3 regions of the Streptomyces sp. NPDC037013 genome follow, and region 1 is predicted to be linked to each of the others. Evidence: riboswitches for the same ligand, from Rfam matches in the RefSeq annotation. Region 1 holds a riboswitch; each other region holds the start of a gene.

Region 1 (2,254 bases):
ATCAGGACGATGGGCCGCGTTTCTACTCGCTGGTAGCGAACAGGCGGGGCGGCCTCGGCAGGGCCGGATGGCGGGGTTCCGGCGGCGGACATGGCCCCGCCCCGGTGCGTACGGGGGATACGCGCACCGGGGCGGGGAGCCCGTGGGGACGGGGGCCGGCCGTGCGTCCGCCGAGGCACGGCCGGGTGGGGAGCAGCCTCAGCCGAGGTGGAGCTGCTGGCCCGGGTAGATGAAGTCGGCGTCGTCGATGATGTCGCCGTTCAGCTTGTAGACCTTCTGCCAGCCGCCCTTGACGTGGTGCGCCTGGGCGATCTTGGAGAGGGTGTCGCCCGTCTCGACCTTGTACTCGCCGTCGCCCTTCTTGACCGTCTTGCCGGTCGGGGTCTCGACGGTCTTCTTGGACTCGGTCTGCGGCGCGGGCTGCGGCTTCGGCGCGGCCTGCTGCTGGTGCTGCGGAGCGGCCTGCTGCTGCGTCCGCTGCGGCTGCGGCTTCTCCTGCGGAGCCTGCTGCTGCGGGGCCTGCTGCTGCGAGCCGCCGCCGCTGCTGGGCGAGGCGCCCGAGAGGCCGACGCCGCAGGACGGCCAGGCGCCCTTGCCCTGGCCCGCCAGGACCTTCTCGCCGATCTCGATCTGCTGGGCCTTGGAGGCCTTGTCGGCGGTCGGCGCGTACTTGGTGCCGCCGTACGCGGCCCAGGTGGACGGCGAGAACTGCAGGCCGCCCTGGTAGCCGTTGCCGGTGTTGATGGACCAGTTGCCGCCGGACTCGCACTGGGCGACGGCGTCCCACTCGGAGGTGGTGGCGGCGGAGGCCGAGCCGGCCGCCATCAGCGGGGCGGCGACGGCGGCGCCGGTCACGCCGACGAGCGTGGCGACGCGGGTGGCCTTGGACGGACGGCGGTGCTTGCCCTTGCTGGAAAGCAGCATGAGTTGATCCCCTACACCGACGCCTGCGAGGTGAGCTGTCGGGTTCGGGCCGATGTGGTTGCCCGGTCGCACTCCTTGAGCGCGACTTCACCCCTAGCCGTTCCCGTCCGTTGCGCGGCGCCCAGCCTCTCGGCTGCCCACCCCCTCAACGGACGGACCCGGCACAAACCTTGGGTCCCCCGCTCCTGCCCACGGCGCTCTTGAGCGACGACTGTTCCCGTCCGGCCGTTGGCAGGATTCGGCGTACCGACCGGCGGGGCTCACCAGTGGCGAGCGGTGACGACGGTAATCACGTCTTCCACACAATTTCAAAGACGATCAGGGCTTCTGAGACCCATGTCTCACTCGCGCCAAAGCGGACATACGCCGCGAAGGCCCCGGCAGACGCATCGTCAACTACCGTTACTTTTCGCCCAGATCGAGGCTCTGACCGGGGAGAATGAGGTCCGGGTCGGCGCCGACGGTCTTCTTGTTCTCGGCGTAGAGCTCGTGCCAGCCGCCGTCGACGTCGAGGTCGTCCGCGATGAGCGAGAGGTTGTCCCCGGAGCGCACCGTGTACGTCCCGTCGGCGACCGCGCCGGTGCGCTCGTCGCCGCGCGAGGCGTGCCGTCCGGGACGCCCGCCTGCACCCCCGCTCTCGTCGGCGCGGTCGCCGCGGTGGCGGCCGGAGGAGCCGTCGGAGCCCTCGGAGGGGGCGGTGGCGTCCTCAGGGTCGGGCGAAGTGCCGTCCCCGGTCCCGGACTTGCCGGAGCCGTCCGTGCCGCCCTTGCCGTCGGCGTCGCCCTTCCCGCCCCTGCCGTCCTTCTTGCCGTCCTTTTCGCCGGACTCGTCGTGATTCTTCTCTCGCGAGCCGGCGCCCTTCCCGGGCGTGTCGCCCGAGGCGTCCGCCGGGTCCGTCGACGCGTCGTCGGACGGCTCGGCGGAGTCCGCGGGTTCGCCGGACGCGTCACCCTTCTCCGCGCCGTCCTTCGACCCCTTGGCGTCCCCGGAGTCCTTGGATTCCTTCGAGTCCTTGGAGCCCTCGGCGCCGGTCGAACCGGACGGATCGGAGGGTTCCGGGGTGATGGGGGCGCCCGGGTCCACGTCGGCCGCCGCGCCGCCGTCGGTGAGACCGGCGATCGGGGCGCAGCTCGGCCAGGCGGCGGTGCCCTTGGCGTCGAGGACCTTCTCGGCGACGGCTATCTGCTGGGACTTGGAGGCCTGGTCGGCGCTGGGCGCGTAGTCGAGGCCGCCGTAGCTCTCCCATGTCTCCTGGGAGAGCTGGAGTCCTCCGTAATAACCGTTGCCCGGGTCGGCGCTCCACGCGCCACCGCTCTCGCACTGGGCGAGC
Region 2 (2,254 bases), on a different contig from region 1:
TCGCGCGCGAGGGCACCCGGCGCGACGGTCTGGACGCCTTCGAGGGGTTCACCACCGCCGTCCTCGCCGAGATCCGGCACGCCGACGGCGGCGTACGGCTGATCAACCGGGGGCATCCGCCGCCGCTGCTGCTGCGCGGGGACGGGCGGCTGTGCGTCCTGACGGCGACCGAGCCCGCGCTCCCGCTCGGCATGGGCGAGCTGGGCGTCTGGCCGGACCGGGCGGACGAGACGGAGTTCCCGCCGGGCGCGACGCTGCTCTTCTACACGGACGGGTTGTCGGAGGCCCGGGACGCGGAGGGCACGTTCTACGACCCTGCGACCCGGCTCGGCGGGCGGATCTTCCCGGGGCGGGGCGGTCCGCGCGCGCTGCTCGCCGCGCTCGCCGAGGAGGTGCGGCGGCACACCGGGGGCCGGATGACCGACGACATGGCGCTGCTCGCCGTGCGGCGGCCCGTCGCCGGGGATCCGGACGTCACCACCGGTGACTGAAGTTCACCGTTCCGCAGGGCAACTGACATCCTGTCAAGGGAATGTGAAGTTCCGGTGCGGACCAAGGTGGGTCAACTCGCCCCGTTCCGGCACCCCGTGTCCCGATACGTACAGGCGATCAGCGTTAACGATCAACCGGAACGGCTTGGAATACCGACCCGCTGTCTATTAACGTTCGATAACGCAGCGCGGTCGTCCCAGCCGTCACTAGAGGCGGCTCCGTGCGCACGCGCCTAATCCCGCAAGGGAGCCGGGGAACCACCAACTTGGGGTGAATCGGGCATCTGCGCCTCATGCATCCGTGCATCCGCGCCAGGCGCCCGTAGGAGACCTTCCTGCTCCGAACCCGTCAGCTAACCCGGTAGGCGAGAAGGAAGGAAAGGAGTGCGCCCCAGTGGCGTCCAACCGGCCTGCCCCCCAAGCCGTGTACATACCGAATGACGACGACTTCGGTCCGTACGACGAGGGCTCCTTCGACGAGTGGAACCCCACCGAGGAGTCCGTCCGTCCCGTCCGCGGCAGGCACCGTGTGCACAAGAAGGCCGGTGGCGGCCTCGCCCGCAGCTCCACCGTGCTCGGCGTGGGCGTCATCGCGGCCGTCGGCGCGGGCGGCATGGCCACCGCGCAGGACGGCAAGCCGCCGGTCGCCATATCCATGCCGGACCTGCCGGGCGTGGGCACCGTCGCGGACTCGCTGCCGGACGCCGAATCCCTGCCGGGCGTCGGCTCGTTGCTGGCCGGCGACACGGCGGAGGCCGCTCCGTCCGTCGCCGCCGCGACGCCGCTCACCGCGGCCGGCGTGAGCACCGCCGACGCCGAACAGGGCACCACCGACGCGGGCGAGGCACTGCGCGCCCGCATCATGCGGCAGGCCGAGAACCAGCAGCACCAGGCGGACTCCGCCGTACGCACCGCCGCCGAGGACGCCGCCGTCAAGAAGGCCGCCGACGAGGCCGCCGCGCAGCAGAAGGCCGCCGAGCGGAAGGCGGACGCCAAGGCCGCCGCCGAGAAGAAGAAGCAGGAGGAGGCCCGCAAGGCCAAGGCCGAGGCCGCGCGCCTTGCCAAGCTCGCCAAGAGTTACGCCATCCCGACCTCCTCGTACACGCTCACCTCGCACTTCGGCGACGCCGGGTCCATGTGGTCCTCGGGCCACCACACCGGCCTGGACTTCGCCGCTCCCACGGGTACCCCGCTCAAGGCCGTGCACACCGGCACCGTCAAGGAGGCCGGCTGGGCGGGCGCGTACGGCTACCGCACCGTGCTCGAACTCGAGGACGGCACGGAGGTCTGGTACTGCCACCAGTCCTCGCTCAACGTCAGCGCGGGCCAGAAGGTCAGCACGGGCGACGTCATCGGCCGCGTCGGCGCGACCGGCAACGTCACCGGGCCGCACCTCCACCTGGAGGTCCACACCCCCGACGGCACCGGGATCGACCCGCTGGGCTGGCTCCAGAGCAAGGGGCTCAACCCCTGAGCACTGTCCGCGAGGGTTTGACGGTTCCTTGAAGTGCGGGACGGAATTCGGTTTCCGTCCCGGACGTTGCGGAACGTATGACTTCTCTTCGCCGACTCGGCTCTTCCGACCTCGAGGTGTTCCCCCTCTCCCTCGGCGGCAACGTCTTCGGCTGGACCGCCGACCGCACGGCGTCCTTCGACGTCCTCGACGCCTACACCGCCGCGGGCGGCAACTTCATCGACACCGCCGACGTCTACTCGGCCTGGGTGGAGGGCAACGAGGGCGGTGAGTCCGAGACCCTCATCGG
Region 3 (2,254 bases), on a different contig from region 1:
TGGACGCTCCAGGCGTGGTCGCGGAAGTGCCGCTTGACCTCTCCGACGATGGTGGGCAGCGCGTACGGGAGGAACGGGCCCTGCGCCGGGTCGTAGCGGTCGACGGCCTTGACCAGACCGAGGGCCGCGACCTGCTCCAGGTCGTCCAGGGGCTCGCCCCGGTCACGGAACTTGCCCGCCAGACGGTGGGCCACCGGGAGCCATGCCTCCACGATGTGCTCCACCAGCCGCTGCCGCTCGGGGCCGGCAGGCAGGACGGCCAGGCGCTCGAAGTCGGCGGTCGTGTCCGGGGTGTCCCGCCCGGTCCGGGTGTCTGCCACTCGGTGCGTCTGCCCTGTCTCGCTCAGCATGTGTGCCTCCCGTCGAACTGCTGGTATCGGCAGCACGGGAGCGCGACGAGACACACCTCGAGGCGGCCGGGTCGGCACCGCTCCCGTGAATGTGCCTGTCTGCCCAAGCACGTCGAAGTACCGCCTGTCCGAGATCAGCGGAGCCAAACCCGCCTGTTGCGGCCAAGAGTTGAGAGCGCGTCGGACGGCGGTCCGCAAACCTGCCGAGGAGGCCTCTCTCGTAATACCGCTTGCCCGCAACGGTGTTGCGATCGGCGGCGCGATAAGGCACGTCTCCGGCACACGCCGATATTCACTCCCGCGGTGAAGCGGTGAAGAATCTGACGGGGTGGAGAATTCTGACGGGATAAAGGGTTCTGGGTTTTCAGGAACGAAGGCCTCGTGCCCGTTTTGACTGAAACGCACCCTTCACACCGAAGCGCATGTGCCCGATTTAATGCCGATTGACCGGTATAACGCGGTCCGCCCCCGGGTATCGCACCTCAGCCCCTCCCCTCATTCCGTGAAATGAGTCACAGGGGCGGCAGCGGAGAGCCTTTGGATCCGCCGAGAGCACTTCCTTCTGCGCATGGAGAGTTGAGTCATTTTGATCTACGGATGCGGAGGACAGCCGGACGCCAGGAAAGCGCCGGACGCATTCACCGATCGAATTCCCGCCTTGTTCCCCCCGGGCTTTCTCGCTTAACGTCACCGTCAATCCGGATGGAACGCCGAATCCTGCCGCTGTCCGGAAACTCGCCCACCCACTCACTTACGCACGGCAGGAGCGGGGGACCCAGGTAAGCCGCCGACCCGGAATCCCGGGCCGGCTCGGGGTTAAGTCGTACGCCCGTTACGACCGGACACCTCCAGTCCGAACCCGACAGCTCACCTCGTAGGCGACGGAGAGGAATTCGTCATGCCTGCAAAGGGTAAGCACCGCCGCCCCAAGTCCAGCTCGCTCGGCCGGGGCATCGCCGCCACAGGAGCGGGCGGGGCCGTGCTCGTGCTCCCCGTGCTCGGTGCCACCACGGCCGCCGCGCAGCCCGCAGTGGCCGCCCGGCCCGCCGCCGCCCCGAACACGTACGTCGTGGTCTCCGGCGACTCCCTCGCCAAGATCGCGCAGGAGCACCACCTCAGCGGCGGCTGGAAGAGGCTGTACCAGGACAACCGCGGCGCCCTCGGTGACAACCCGGCGCTGATACGCCCGGGCATCGAGCTCACCCTGGGCAAGGAGGGCCAGGACGCCTCCGAGGCATCCACCGAGCGGGCGGACCGGTCCGAGCGCGACACGGCCGCCGCCGAGCCCGCCGTCGCCCCGGCCCCGAAGTCCTACACGAACGACCTCGACGGCTGGATCAAGGAGTCGCTCGACATCATGGCTCAGCAGGGCATCCCCGGCACCTACGAGGGCATCCACCGCAACATCATGCGCGAGTCCTCCGGCAACCCCCTGGCCATCAACAACTGGGACTCCAACGCGGTCGCCGGCACCCCGTCCAAGGGACTGCTCCAGGTCATCGGCCCCACGTTCTCCGCGTACCACGTGGCTGGCACGGCGATGGACAGCTTCGACCCGGTCGCCAACATCACCGCCGCCTGCAACTACGCGGCCGACCGCTACGGCTCGATCGACAACGTCAACGGCCCGTACTAGACCGCACCCCCCTCGATCACCGCGAGCCCCGGCACCCGTGTCCGGGGCTCGCGGCGTGTCCTCGTTCCGGGCCGCCGACCCGTTCGACGTGCGGGGGAAACGGGCGGGTGAAAAGAATGGGGACGTCGGTGGGCGTTATGCCCGAATGTCGGCGGGTACCTCTGTGCGGACGAAACGACGCCGACGCGCGAGGAGACGAGGAGCACATGGAGATCGGCTACAAGCTGGCCGCCGAGGCGTTCGGCCCGGCGGAACTCGTACGGCAGGC

The links. Region 1 has a riboswitch for cyclic di-AMP ahead of ACZ7DY_RS25935 (transglycosylase family protein). Riboswitches for the same ligand answer to the same signal wherever they lie in the genome.
Region 2: another riboswitch for cyclic di-AMP. It lies ahead of ACZ7DY_RS22275 (M23 family metallopeptidase); the one in region 1 lies ahead of ACZ7DY_RS25935 (transglycosylase family protein).
Region 3: another riboswitch for cyclic di-AMP. It lies ahead of ACZ7DY_RS16900 (LysM peptidoglycan-binding domain-containing protein); the one in region 1 lies ahead of ACZ7DY_RS25935 (transglycosylase family protein).

The regions. Positions count from the first base shown of each region.
Region 1 covers NZ_JBVJRV010000007.1:109,301-111,554, forward strand. The annotation lists gene ACZ7DY_RS25935 (transglycosylase family protein) at 199-924, opposite strand; cyclic di-AMP (ydaO/yuaA leader) riboswitch at 929-1,131, opposite strand; gene ACZ7DY_RS25940 (transglycosylase family protein) at 1,327-2,254, opposite strand, start outside.
Region 2 covers NZ_JBVJRV010000006.1:21,557-23,810, reverse strand. The annotation lists gene ACZ7DY_RS22280 (PP2C family protein-serine/threonine phosphatase) at 1-491, shown strand, start outside; cyclic di-AMP (ydaO/yuaA leader) riboswitch at 712-874, shown strand; gene ACZ7DY_RS22275 (M23 family metallopeptidase) at 886-1,965, shown strand; gene ACZ7DY_RS22270 (aldo/keto reductase) at 2,043-2,254, shown strand, end outside.
Region 3 covers NZ_JBVJRV010000004.1:527,632-529,885, reverse strand. The annotation lists gene ACZ7DY_RS16905 (SigB/SigF/SigG family RNA polymerase sigma factor) at 1-350, opposite strand, end outside; cyclic di-AMP (ydaO/yuaA leader) riboswitch at 1,077-1,244, shown strand; gene ACZ7DY_RS16900 (LysM peptidoglycan-binding domain-containing protein) at 1,249-1,986, shown strand; gene ACZ7DY_RS16895 (TIGR03557 family F420-dependent LLM class oxidoreductase) at 2,193-2,254, shown strand, end outside.